DNA from 3 places in the Streptomyces sp. RGM 3693 genome. Region 3 is predicted to be linked to each of the others. Evidence: riboswitches for the same ligand, from Rfam matches in the RefSeq annotation. Region 3 holds a riboswitch; each other region holds the start of a gene.
The links. A riboswitch is a leader RNA that binds a small molecule or an ion and turns the genes downstream of it on or off. The one in region 3 is predicted to bind cyclic di-AMP.

Region 1 (4,451 bases), 500 kb from region 3:
CTGAGTGGTGCCTATGTGGCGGCGTTCGCCGGGTCGCACCCGCTGGCCAAGAAGATCGGGGCGTGGCCTTCGGTGTTCGCGGTGGCGGGCGGGGTCGCGCTGGCCTCGTGGGCGGTGGCGGACCGGCGCGGGTGAGGCCGGGCCGGCGGACCGACCGCCGAGGGGTGTCCTGACACCGTTGCGGTGTGCGGGGACCGTAGGGCCCCCGCACACCGGGCTGCGTCAGGCGGATGCCTCCGTGAGGAGGGCCACTTCGACGTCGGTGAGGGCGAGTTCGGTGACGGCCAGCAGGGCCGGGAGCTGGGTCAGGGTGCGGGCGCTGGCGATGGGGGCCGCCACGGTGGGCTGGGCGGCGAGCCAGGCGATGGCGACGGTGGACACCTCGGCGTCGTGGGCCGCGGCGACGGTGTCGAGGGCCTGAAGGACGCGGCGGCCGCGGTCGGTCTCCAGGTACTTGGCGGCCTTCCCGGTGCGGGCGCTGTCGATGCTGCCGCCCGGGCGGTACTTGCCGGTCAGGAAGCCGGAGGCGAGGGCGTAGTACGGGACCGCGGCGATGCCGTTGCGGGCGGCCACGTCGGCGAGTTCGCCCTCGTAGGTGTCGCGGGAGACCAGGTTGTAGTGCGGCTGGACGGCGACGTAGCGGGCCACGCCCTCGCGGTCGGAGAAGTCCAGCGACTCCTGTAGGCGCTGCGCGGAGATGTTGGACGCGGCGATCTCCCGGACCTTACCCGCCCGGACGAGGTCGTCGAGGGCGGTCAGGAACTCGCTCACCTCGACCGATTCGTCGTCGTAGTGGGTGTAGTAGAGGTCGATGTAGTCCGTACGGAGGCGGCTCAGGGAGAGGTCGACGGCGGTCTTGATGGTGGCGGCGGACAGGCCCTTGAGGTCGTGCTGGGCGCCGACCTTGGTGGCGATCACGACGTCGTCGCGGTTGCCGCGGGCCGCCAGCCAGTTGCCGATGACGGTTTCGGACTCACCGCCCTTGTTGCCGGGCACCCAGTAGGAGTAGGCGTCGGCGGTGTCGATGAAGTTTCCGCCGCCGGCCACGTAGGCGTCGAGGACGGCGAAGGATTCGGCCTCGTCGGCGGTCCAGCCGAAGACGTTGCCTCCGAGGCAGAGCGGGGAGACGGACAGCGAACCGAGCGACTTGGGAGTGGGGGCTGAGCTCTGGGCGTGTGTCACGTTCATGATCGGTAACAACGTTGGCACAGCGGGAGTTGTTCCCCGCGGCCGAGACCGGCGGCGCTCCCCGGCGGCTGCCCACGGGGCGTGGGCAGCCGGCCGGATCGATCAGACGGTGACCCCGTGGCCGCGCAGCCAGGGCAGCGGATCCGTCGGCGCGCCGGCGCCCGGGCGAACCTCCAGGTGGAGGTGCGGAGCGGTGGCGCTCCCGGTGGCGCCGACGCGACCGATGACGTCGCCCGTGTGGACCCGGCCCGTCGTCTTGACCATCGAGGACAGGTGGCAGAACCAGAGCTCCGTGCCGTCGTCGAGGGTGAGGACGATGCGGTAGCCGTAGCCGCCGGCCCAGCCCGCCTGGGTGATGGTCCCGTCGTGAACTGCCATGACCAGCGTGCCCGTTGGGGCCGTGAAGTCCTGGCCGGTGTGGTCCGCGGCCCAGGGGTCGCCGGCCTTCCCGAAGCCGGCGGTGAGGGTGTACGAGGAGACTGGGGCGACGAAGGGCTTCGCCGCGTCGGTGGGCCGGTCGGCCTGCGGCGCCGGACGGGCTTCCGGCGCCGTGCGAGGCGCGGCTTCCGGCGTCGCCTGGGGCGCGGCTTCCACCCCTGCCTGAGGCTCGGCTGCCGATCCAGCTTCCGATCCGGCTTCCGATTCAGCTTCCGATCCGGCTGCCGGCTGCGTCGCCGTCGCCGTTTCCGCCGCTGTCGCCGGCTTCTCCTCGCCCGCCGCGGCCCGCTCCGCGGTCCCCTGCTGGGCGCCCGTGTCGTGGGTCACCTGGGGGACGGCGGTCTGCTCCGCGGCGCCCGGCCGGCCGTCGGCCTGCTGGAGGATGCGGTGGCGCAGCGCCTCGGCCGCGCCCTGCGCGCCGTCACCAGGGGCGGCACCGGCCTGGGAGAGGGGTGCGGAGGGGCTGGAGGGGGCGGAGACCGCCGAAGTGGCGGCCGTGGCGGCGGCCGTCGGGGCGTGCGCGACACCGCCGCCGGCGGCCAACGGGCTGGTGCCGGGGCGGGACGCGGCGTCCTGGTGCGCGCCGGCGGCGTCATCGACCAGCCCACCGGGGTCGGGCATCGATATCGGCACCGGCGGCCGGTCCTCGGCCGCGGCCACCCCGCTCGCGCCGACCGCCGCGATCACGCCGACGCCCAGCACCGTGCCGCCGCGCGCCAGACCACCGCCGCGCTGCTTGGCCACCCGGTGCTTGCCGCGGACCGAGCGGGCCGCCCCGTCGCCGACACCCAACTCGTCGACCGGGGACCCCTCCACGTCGGCGCCCTCACCATCGACGCCCTCGCCTTCGAGGCCGAGCGCCGGCTCCCCACCGGGCAGCGAGCCCGCCACCGGCACGCCCGGGGACGGCACGCCCGGGGACGGCGCCCCCTGGGGCAGCGGGTCCGGGACCAGCAGGTCGTGGGAGAACGCGCCCTGGTGCGGACGCCGGTCGAACAACTCCCCGTAGGACGGCTGGACTTGAGCCGAGTCAACGGGAGCACCGACACCAGTGGGAGCAGTGGGAGCAGTGGGAGCACCGACACCAGCGGGAGAACCAGCAGCGATGGGATCACTAACAGCAGTGGGAACGCTGGCAGCGGTGGGAACAGCGAGGCCGGTGGGACCACCGAGCCCGGCGGGGCCGCCGAAGCCGACCGAGCCGCCGAAGTCGGCGGGGCCACCAAGGCCGTACGCGGACGGAGCATGGGGGGCGGGCCTATTGGACGCCACGGGGGCGCACTCCTTTCCTTCCTTCTCGCCTACCGGGTTAGCTGACGGGTTCGGAGCAGGAAGGTCTCCTACGAGCGCCCCCTGGCGAGAGGCGCCCGATTCACCCCAAGAGGGTGGTTCCCCGGTTCCCTCGACTCAATTCCCAGCAATTCCAGGCGGATCCGACAGGCCCCTCGGAACCGGTCGATCCGGGCGACTCGACTCGGGTCGAGGACACGGATCGGGGACACCGGTCGCGCCGCGCGAACAGCCGGCTCGGGAGGGTGGCTCAAGGGTCGTTCTGGACGTGCGGGAGCAGCGCGTACGGGATTCGGCGTCGGCGCGCGGTGCCGCCACTGGCGACGGCTGGGACGACCGCGCTCCGTTATCGGACAGTAATAGAGACGGTGCGGGAAATCCAAGCGTTCCCACGAATCCACGGGGGTTCCGCAAGCCCCCCGAGGAAGCTCTGGCATGGACTTTTACCCCCAGCCCGGCCGCAAACAGGGCGAGTTGGCACCGTCCCGTCAAACGATCTCGTGATGATTGTGCGTGAGTCGTTATGCGGAGGGACGCCCCGCAGTTACAGAACGTGAGGAGGATAACGTCGCCTCATGGTCGTCAACGTCGCGAACACCGGAAACGCCGGGAACACCGTCAACAACCCACGGGAAGTGGCGGATCGGTACCGGGAGTTCTCCTGGCAACAGGCGCGGGGACAGTCCGACGCGCACGAGGAACTGTCCGCCCGGATCAGCCAGGACGACGAGTTCTGCGAACTGCTGGCGGGTTCGCTGCCGGCCGGCAACAAGCAGCAGCCGAACCTGCTGCTCGCCGCGGTGCGCTACCTCGACGGTCCGCACGCGGAGTTGGGCCCGCGCGGTGAGGCGGCGTACGGGCGTTGGCGCGAGTGGACGGTCCGGCACTGGGACGAGGTCCGCGCGGTGATCATGCGACGCTCCACCCAGACCAATGAACCGGCCCGCTGCGCCACCTTGCTGCCGCTGCTGGCCCCTCTGCCGCAGCCGCTGGCCCTCCTGGAGGTCGGGGCGTCGGCGGGGCTGTGCCTGCACCCGGACCGGTACCGCTACCGGTACGTCCAGGAGGGCCACCACGCGAGCCACGGGGACCACGGGAGCCACGGGAGCCACGGGAGCCACGGGAGCCATGGGAGCCACGGTGCGCCCGTCGAGGGCGGTGCCCCGGACGGCCCGGTCACCTTCACCTGCCGCACCAGCGGGGTCGCACCCGGGGGCGACGACGGCCCGGCGGTGCTGCCCGGCGAGCTGCCCGAGATCGTCTGGCGCGGCGGCATCGACCTGGATCCGCTCGACCCGGTCGGAGAACCGGACGACCTCCGCTGGCTGCGCGCCCTCGTATGGCCCGGTGACGAGGCCCGTACGGCGCGGCTCTCGGCGGCCGTCGAGGCGGTGTCGACGTCGCCCCGCCCCACTCTGGTGCGCGGTGACCTGATCGACGAGCTGCCGGCGCTGGCCGCCCAGGCACCGCCCGAGGCGACGCTCGTCGTCTTCCAGAGCGCGGTGCTGACCTACCTTCCGCCGGCCCGGCGCGAG
Region 2 (4,451 bases), on a different contig from region 3:
GCCTCGCCCTCCCACCGTCCTCGCCATTCCTTCCGCTCACCAACAATTCCCCTACGCCTCCTCTTTGTATACGGGGTGATTGTTAAGCGCGGGCGCGTGCCGTGTTGACGGGCCGTTTCACCTCCCTCACAGCAGGAGCGGCACGCCGCAGCTGGTACACGGGCAGCGACCGCTCGACGTGCGCCGCCATGAGGGCGCGCGCCCGTTCCGCGTCACCACGGGCCACCGCGTCAAGTACGGCGCCGTGTTCGTCCCACGAATCGGCGGGGCGGGCCGGCGGCTCCACGACGTACACCCACTCGATCTTGCGCCGCAGCTGGGTGAGGAGCGCCGTGAGGCTGGGGCTGCCGGTCGCCTGGGCGAGCGTTTCGTGGAACCAGGCATCCAGTTGACGCAGGTCCGCGGGGTGGCCGTGGCGGGCCCGTTCCCGGCCGAGCCGCACCAGGCCGCGCAACACCTTCAGGTGGGCGGAGCTGCGGCGGGCGGCCGCACGGGCGGCGCCCAGCGGCTCCAGGAGGGCGCGGACGTCGAGGAGGTCGGCGGCCTCCTGTTCGGTGAGTTCGGCGACGCAGGCGCCCGCGTGGTGCCGGGTGGTCACGAATCCCTCGGACTGGAGGGTGCGCAGCGCTTCCCGCACCGGGACCCGGGAGACGCCGTACCGCGCGGCGAGAATGTCCTCGATCAGCCGGCTTCCCGGCGTGAGCACACCCGACACAATATCGTCGCGAATCGCTGTACACACCGCGTGCGCGGAAATGTGACCTCGCATCGTCCGTGCCTCCGCCGTAATCCCCGGAAAACGTCGCCGCTCGGCGACTTTCCCCGACTCTATTCGACCGGGACGGACTTTCCCTCGGGACGTCGTGAATTCATCGGCGCTTTTCGGCCGGTGGGCAGGGGAACCGTGGGGCGGTACGCCGATGGCCTTGGGGAGAAGCCGATGCCCTCGGGAAGACACCGGCGGCCCTATAGGGACAGCAGAACCCCGGCGCGCCAGGGGTGGCGGGCCGGGGTTCCGGGGGACGGTACTGCGGCGGAGAGATCGCGGTCAGGTCAGACGGTGACGCCGTGCGCGCGGAGGTAAGCGACCGGGTCGATGTCCGAGCCGTAGTCGGGGCCCGTCCGGGCCTCGAAGTGGAGGTGCGGTCCCGTGGTGTTGCCGGTGTTGCCCGAGAGGGCGATCTGCTGGCCCGGGGTGACCGTCTGGCCGACCGTCACCCCGAAAGACGAAAGGTGACCGTATTGGGTGTACGTACCGTCGTTCATCCGGATCACGATGTTGTTGCCGTACGCACCGCCCCAGCCGGCCTCGACGACGGTGCCCGAGCCCACGGCGTGGACGGGCGTACCGGAGGCGGCGTGGAAGTCGATACCGGTGTGGCTGCCCGAGGACCACAGGCCGCTGGACGCCTTGTACCCGGTGGAGACGTAGGAACCGGTCACGGGCGCGACGAAGGTGTTGAGGCGCTTGCGCTCGGCCTCGCGGGCGGCGCGCACCTTGGCCGCGCGTTCCTCGTCGGCCCTCTTCTTCGCCACCTCGGCCAGCCGGACGGCCTCGGCCTCGGCCTTCGCCCGGGCCGCGGTGGCCTCGGCGGCCGCCTGCTGCGCGTCGGCCTGGGCCTCGATCCGGACGGCGAGCTCGTCACCCATCACGACGGACTGCTGGAGACCGGTGTCGTGGGGGGCCGACTCGCCCGTGGCGGCCAGCGCGGGCGACGCCACGGAGGCGACGACACCAGAGGCCGCGAGGGTGGCTATGCCGGCGAGGTTACGGGTGGTACGAGCGGTGCGGCTCGCACGGCGGTGCTTCCCGGTGGCACGGGTGAACGCCATGTACTGGCTGGTCCTTTCCTTCCCTCTCGCCTACCGGGTTAGCTGACGGGTTCGGAGCAGGAAGGTCTCCTACGGACTCCTCCGGAGAGGGGTCCGATTCACCCCAAGGGACGGGTGGGTCCCCGGCTCCCCTGGCTCGCGCCGTACGGGGACTCGGCGATGACTGTCCGGTGCCACTGTTGTGGCGGACTTGTGACGAACAGCCGGACCGACGCTAAACGGGACAACTTTCAATCGGCAAACAGAACCGGACTTTTGTGCGGTACGCCACACGCGAATCGGGCAACCGACGCAACCGGGCGGGCAGCACCAGCCGCCCGCCGGACGCGACACCACGGAGTCCCGCACTCCCGGCACGCAGCCGACCGGACGGGCACGCAAAGCGGCTCCCGTGGCAAGTGACCGCCACGGGAGCCGCTTTGTCGACACGCGTCAATAAGTGACGAACCGTCGGGTGACTGGACGTCACGTGGACGGGTCAGCCGCTGACGACCGTCACCTCGCCGATGCCCAGCGCCTTGACGGGCTCGGCGATCTGCGCCGCGTCACCCACCAGGACCGTCACCAACCGGTCCACCGGGAAGGCGCTGACGACCGCCGCGGTCGCCTCGACCGTGCCGGTCTCCGCGAGCCGGACATACAACTGCGCCTGGTAGTCGTCCGGGAGCTGCTGCTCCACCTGGTCGGCCAGCGTCCCGGCGACGGCGGCGGCGGTCTCGTACTTCAGCGGCGCGACGCCGACGAGGTTCTGCACCGCGACGTCGCGCTCGGCGTCCGTCAGCCCCTCTGCCGCCAGGGTGCGCAGCACCGTCCACAGGTCCTGGAGGGCCGGCCCGGTGGACGCGGTGTCCACCGACCCGCTGATGGCGAGCAGGGCGGCGCCGGTCGCCCCCTCCGGGGAGGACGGCGCGGACGAGCGCAGGACCTGCCCGAAGGAGCGCACCCCGTAGGTGTAGCCCTTCTCCTCGCGCAGCACCCGGTCCAGACGGGACGTGAGGGTGCCGCCGAGGCAGTACGTGCCGAGCACCTGGGCGGGCCACACCTGGTCGTGCCGGTCGGCGCCGATCCGGCCGATGAGCAGCTGTGTCTGGACGGCGCCGGGACGGTCGACGATCACCACACGGCCGGTGTCGTCGGCGACGACCGGGGACGGCTTCGGCGGCTCGACGACGGAGCCCGTCCAGGCGCCCAGGGTGTCGGCCAGCGCCGCGCCCAGGTCGACGCCGGTGAAGTCACCGACGACGACGGCGGTGCCCGTGGCAGGCCGGATGTGCGTGTCGTAGAAGGCGCGGACGGCGGCCGCGTCGATCCGCGCGACGGTCTCCTCGGTGCCCTGCCGGGGCCGGGACATCCGGGAGGTGACCGGGAAGAGCTCCTTGGACAGCGCCATCGCGGCGCGCCGGGCCGGGTTGGCCAACTCGTGCGGGATCTCGTCGAGGCGGTTGCGGACCAGTCGCTCGACCTCACTGTCCGGGAAGGCGGGGGCGCGCAGCGCGTCGGCGAGCAGACCGAGGGCGCGCGGCAGCCGGGAGGCCGGGACCTCCAGCGAGACCCGTACGCCGGGGTGGTCGGCGTGCGCGTCCAGAGTGGCGCCGCAGCGCTCCAGCTCGGCGGCGAACTCCTCGGCGGTGTGTTTGTCAGTGCCCTCGGACAGGGCACGGGCCATGATCGTGGCGACGCCGTCGAGGCCCTCGGGCTCGGACTCCAGAGGGGCGACGAGGTTGATCTCCACGGCGACGACCTGCTGGCCGGGGCGGTGGCTGGTCAGGAGGGTCAGCCCATTGGGCAGCTGGCTGCGCTCGGGCGCGGGGAAGGCCCACGGCTTGGGGGCGCCGCCGCGCGGCTGCGGGTGGAACTCCATGGTGCTCACGGGGGCGTCTGCGGGGGTGGTGGCGTCGGTCACTTGGCCGCCTCCTCTTCCTCGGTGCCGGCGGCGTCGGTCTGCGCGGTGGGCTCGTAGACGAGCACGGCGCGGTTGTCGGGGCGCAGCCGGGCCTTGGCGGCCGCCTGCACCTCCAGCGGGGTGATCTCCAGGACACGCTGGACGGCGGTCAGCGCGAGCTGCGGGTCGCCGAACAGGACGGCGAAGCGGCACAGTTCGTCGGCGCGGCCGCTGACCGTGGCGAGCCGGTCCAGCCATTCGCGCTCCAGCTGGGCCTGGGCCCGCTCCATCTCCTCGGGCGTCGGCCCCACTTCGGCGAAGCGGGCCAGCTCCTCGTCGACGGCGGCCTCGATGGCGGGCACCTCCGCGCCACCGGATGCCTTCACGTCCAGCCAGCCCAACGAGGGCGCGCCCGCCAGCCGCAGCAGGCCGAAGCCGGCGGCGACGGCGCTGCGGTCGCGCCGCACCAGACGGTTGTACAGGCGGGAGGACTCGCCGCCGCCCAGGATGGTGAGCGCGAGGTCGGCGGCGTCCGCCTCACGGGTGCCGTCGTGCGGGAGGCGATACGCGGCCATCAGGGCGCGGGAGGGGACGTCCTCCGCCACGACGGTGCGGATCTGCTCACCGATGGTCTCGGGCAGGCTGCCGTCGCGCGGCGGCTGCTTGCCGTCGTGCGACGGGATCGAACCGAAGTACTTCTCCACCCAGGCCAGCGTCTGCTCGGGGTCGATGTCGC
Region 3 (4,451 bases):
CGGTGCGGTGGTGCTGCCGTGCGGCGCGCGGGGCGCCGACGGCGGGGGTGGTGCTCAGCCCGTGAAGCGCTGCACGCCGGGCTTTAGGGTGTCAGCCCTTGAAGCGGGGGAAGGCGCTACGACCGGCGTACACCGCGGCGTCGTCGAGGATCTCCTCGATGCGCAGCAGCTGGTTGTACTTGGCGACGCGCTCGGAGCGGGCCGGGGCGCCGGTCTTGATCTGGCCGCAGTTGGTGGCGACGGCGAGGTCGGCGATGGTGACGTCCTCGGTCTCACCGGATCGGTGCGACATCATGCACTTGAAGCCGTTGCGCTGGGCCAGCTCGACGGCGTCCAGGGTCTCGGTCAGCGAACCGATCTGGTTGACCTTCACCAGCAGGGCGTTGGCGGAGCCCTCCTCGATGCCGCGGGCCAGGCGCTCGGGGTTGGTGACGAACAGGTCGTCGCCGACCAGCTGCACCTTGGCGCCGAGCTTGTCGGTGATGACCTTCCAGCCGGCCCAGTCGTCCTCGAACAGCGGGTCCTCGATGGAGACCAGCGGGTAGGCCGCCACCAGCTCCTCGTAGTACTCGGTCATCTCGGCGGCCGAGCGCTCCTTGCCCTCGAACTGGTACTTGCCGTCCTTGTAGAACTCGGAGGCGGCGACGTCCAGCGCGAGCGCGATGTCCTGGCCGGGGGCGTAGCCGGCTTCCTTGATGGCCTCAAGGATCAGGTCGAGGGCCTCGCGGTTGGAGCCCAGGTTGGGGGCGAAGCCGCCCTCGTCGCCGAGGCCGGTGGCCAGGCCCTTGGCCTTCAGGACCTTCTTGAGGGTGTGGTAGACCTCGGCGCCCCAGCGCAGCGCCTCGGAGAAGGACTCCGCACCGATCGGCGCGATCATGAACTCCTGGATGTCCACGTTGGAGTCGGCGTGCGAGCCGCCGTTCAGGATGTTCATCATCGGGACGGGCAGGACGTGCGCGTTCGGGCCACCGAGGTAGCGGAACAGCGGCAGGTCGCTGGCCTCGGAGGCGGCGTGCGCGACGGCGAGGGAGACGCCGAGGATGGCGTTGGCGCCCAGCGAGCCCTTGTTCTCGGTGGCGTCCAGGTCGAACATCGCCTGGTCGATCAACCGCTGCTCGGTCGCGTCGTAGCCGACCAGCTCCGGGCCGATCTGCTCGATGACGGCGAGGACCGCCTTCTCCACGCCCTTGCCGAGGTAGCGGTTGGGGTCACCGTCCCGCAGCTCGACGGCCTCGAAGGCGCCGGTCGAGGCGCCGGACGGAACAGCGGCACGGCCGGTGCTGCCGTCGTCGAGGCCGACCTCGACCTCGACCGTGGGATTACCTCGCGAGTCGAGAATTTCGCGGGCTACGACGACGTCGATGGACGGCACGTTGTCTCCTTCATGGGTGTCTGGAGGTCTCGGCATGAGCCTAACGGCCCCGGGCGGATCCGCTCGCCTGTGGCCCGCTCCGTGGGACGGAATTACCCAACAAGCTGCCCAAAAGCCCAGTTCACGGGAGGTTTCCACGCGATGTTCGCTATGCGGGGAACGCCGCGCCCGGCCGCCCGGGGCATCGGGAAACGGTGCACGTCAGGGGCGTGTGCCTGCCGGGGCGGCGCGGGGCAGGTGGACGGGCCGCGGCGCGGCATCCGGGCCGGGGAACGGAGAAGCCCCGCCGTGGCGCGCTCGGGGGTACGCGCCGCGGCGGGGCAGCTCTCTGGGGCAACCGGGACGGCTCAGATGCTGAGCTTCTGGCCCGGGAAGATGAGGTTGGGGTTGCCACCGACGACGGACTTGTTGGCGGCGTAGAGCGCCTTCCAGTTGGTGCCGTGCGCCTTGGCGATCTTGGCGAGGGTGTCGCCGGACTTGACGGTGTAGGTGTCACCGGAGCGGTGCGAGTGCTGCGGGGCCGGCTGGGCCTTCTCGACCTTCTCGCGGACCGGGGCGGACTTCTTGGTGGTGCCCTGGGTCTGCTTGCGGGCCTCGGAGGCGCCCTGGCTCTTCTTGACGGTGGCACCGGAGGTGTCGACGTTGGCGGCCGGGCCACCAGCGGTCAGGTTGCCGGCTCCGGCGCAGGTCCAGGCACCCGGGCCCTGGAGGGCGAGGAGCTTCTCGGCGGCGGCGATCTGCTGGGACTTGGTGGCCAGGTCGGCGCGGGCCGCGTACTGGGTGCCACCGGCGGCGGCCCAGCTGGAGTTCGAGAACTGCAGGCCACCGTAGTAGCCGTTACCGGTGTTGATCGACCAGTTGCCGCCGGACTCGCACTGGGCGACCTTGTCCCAGGTGGCGACGGAGGCGGCGGAAGCGGAGGTGGCGCCCATCAGCGGGACGGCGACGGCTGCGCCGGCGACACCGGCCAGGGTGGCGACGCGGACGGCCTTGGAGCTGCGGCGGTGCTTGCCCTTGTTGATCAGCATCGTTCGTTCGTTTCCTCACCGACGCCTACGAGGTGAGCTGTCGGGTTCGGGCCGTGTGAGCTGCCCGGCCGCGTGTGCTGCACACGCGACTTCACCCCAAGCCGACTGACCCGTTTTCACGGGCGGGGTCGGCACTTACCTTGGGTCCCCCGCTCCTGCCTTCGGCGCTTGCGCGTCGTTGTCCTCAGACCGCCGGCAGGACTCGGCGTGCGATCGGAGGGCCCGCTTTGGCGAGCGGTCCTGACCGTAAGCAGTAACCCTGTTGGTGTTCAAACCCCATCTTCTGAACCAAGTTGACCGTTTTTGATCATCAGGGTGGGCATTTCCGCAGGTCGACCCCGGTATGGAAACGGGGGACGGGATCCACCCCATCCCCCGCAACGAGAGCCATATCTCACTTTTACGAAACGCTACGAAAGCGAGCGAACCGCCGGTAACTACCCCTGTGTCCGCCCGAGATCGAGCAGCTGACCGGGGTGGATGAGGTCCGCATCGGAGCCGATGAGGTCCTGGTTGCGGTGGTAGAGCGCAGGCCAGCCGCCCGGCAGGTCATGACTGTCGGCGATCGCTGACAGGTTGTCACCCGGGCGTACGCGGTAGCTGCCGCTGTCCGCCGGGGGCGTGCGGGGCGCCTCCCCGCCGCGGGAGGCGTGCCGGCCGCTGCCGCCGTCCCGGTCGTCCCCGGCGTCCGCGCCACCGTCCGGCGCACCGCGGTGCTTGCCGGTGGCGGGCGGCGTGGCGGGGTCACCGGGCTCGGTGGAGCCGGACGGGGCCGGGGAAGCCGGGTCGGACGGGGAGGTGGACGGCGTCCCGGACGGGGACCCGGTGGGCGCTCCGGAGCCGGACGGGGCGGGGGACGCAGACGGGGAGTCCGTCGGCCCCGGGGTCGCCGGGGGTGCGTCCGGGGCGTCGGTGCCGGAGTCGGAACCAGAGCCGGTGCCGGTGCCGGCATCCGTACCGGTGTCGCCGCCGGACCCACCGCCGGAATCGCTGCCGGAATCGCCGCCGGAATCACGGCCGGCATCACTGCCGGACGGCTCGGGGGTCTTGGTGGCCGGGCCGGCCTCGCCCTGGTCCCCCTTCGAGCCGGAGGCGTCCCCGGTCGGGTCGGAGTCGGAGGGGTCGCCGGTGCCGGTGTGGCCGTGGGACGGGCGCGGCGTCGGACGGCTGGTGGGGCCCGGGTCGACGGCGGGCTTGCGGCCGCCCTTGGTCAGGCCGGCGTGCACCGCGCAGCTGGGGAAGGCGTCCGGGCCGCGGTCGTCGAGGATCGCCTCGCCCACGGCTATCTGCTGGGCGCGGCTGGCGAGGTCGGGGCGGGAGGCGTAGGCGGAGCCGCCGTAGTCGTCCCACATCTCCTGGGTGAGCTGGAGGCCGCCGTAGAAGCCGTTGCCGGTGGCGGAGCTCCACACCCCGCCGCTCTCGCACTGCGCGACGCGGTCCCAGGTCGGCGCGTCGGCCGCCTGGGCGCCGCCCGCGGTGAACAGCGGCAGGGCCAGGCCCGCGCCGGTCACTCCTGCCGTGACAAAGATGGCCGGTGCTTGTCGGGGGCGACGATGCCGGCCGTTCCCGGAACGCATGCGGTTGCCTTTCGCGCGGCGGTTGAGTTGTCGGACCGGTGTCGGCGAGGTACCGGGCGGCAGCCCGGGGCCGGCCCCGATCGTCGGTGGAAAGGTAGCCGGGGTTACGGGCAGTCACAAGTCGGTGTAGCGGAGATCACGCAATGGTCACATAGCTGACTGACCGTCAACTATGGAGTGGTCCCTGGTCAGGACGGTTCGGGCGTGAACTCCACCGGCAGGGTGCGCAGTCCGCGCATGATGAGCCCGCCGCGCCAGCGCAAATCGTCCGGTTCCGCCGCAAGTCGGAGGTCCGGGAGTCGGGTCAGCAGGGTCGCCAGGGCGGTCTGCCCTTCGAGTCGGGCCAGCGGCGCGCCGAGGCAGTAGTGGATGCCGTGCCCGTATCCCAAGTGCGGGTTGTCACGCCGGGTGAGGTCGAGCACGTCCGGCTCGTCGAACCGCGCCGGATCGCGGTCGGCGGCGGCCAGCACCACC

Region 1: linked by a shared signal. The riboswitch ahead of ACO0M4_RS20300 (peptidoglycan DD-metalloendopeptidase family protein) and the one ahead of ACO0M4_RS22585 (transglycosylase family protein) in region 3 are both predicted to bind cyclic di-AMP.
Region 2: linked by a shared signal. The riboswitch ahead of ACO0M4_RS04985 (M23 family metallopeptidase) and the one ahead of ACO0M4_RS22585 (transglycosylase family protein) in region 3 are both predicted to bind cyclic di-AMP.

What each region holds. Positions count from the first base shown of each region.
Region 1 is NZ_JBMPPQ010000002.1:666,979-671,429, reverse strand. Features, by position in the region: gene ACO0M4_RS20310 (hypothetical protein) at 1-135, shown strand, start outside; gene ACO0M4_RS20305 (aldo/keto reductase) at 223-1,188, opposite strand; gene ACO0M4_RS20300 (peptidoglycan DD-metalloendopeptidase family protein) at 1,291-2,625, opposite strand; cyclic di-AMP (ydaO/yuaA leader) riboswitch at 2,910-3,056, opposite strand; gene ACO0M4_RS20295 (DUF2332 domain-containing protein) at 3,492-4,451, shown strand, end outside.
Region 2 is NZ_JBMPPQ010000001.1:1,180,281-1,184,731, reverse strand. Features, by position in the region: gene ACO0M4_RS04990 (GntR family transcriptional regulator) at 83-769, opposite strand; gene ACO0M4_RS04985 (M23 family metallopeptidase) at 1,054-1,833, opposite strand; cyclic di-AMP (ydaO/yuaA leader) riboswitch at 1,846-2,002, opposite strand; gene ACO0M4_RS04980 (M16 family metallopeptidase) at 2,312-3,694, opposite strand; gene ACO0M4_RS04975 (M16 family metallopeptidase) at 3,733-4,451, opposite strand, start outside.
Region 3 is NZ_JBMPPQ010000002.1:1,163,874-1,168,324, reverse strand. Features, by position in the region: gene eno (phosphopyruvate hydratase) at 92-1,408, opposite strand; gene ACO0M4_RS22585 (transglycosylase family protein) at 1,720-2,400, opposite strand; cyclic di-AMP (ydaO/yuaA leader) riboswitch at 2,408-2,577, opposite strand; gene ACO0M4_RS22580 (transglycosylase family protein) at 2,838-3,911, opposite strand; gene ACO0M4_RS22575 (cytochrome P450 family protein) at 4,166-4,451, opposite strand, start outside.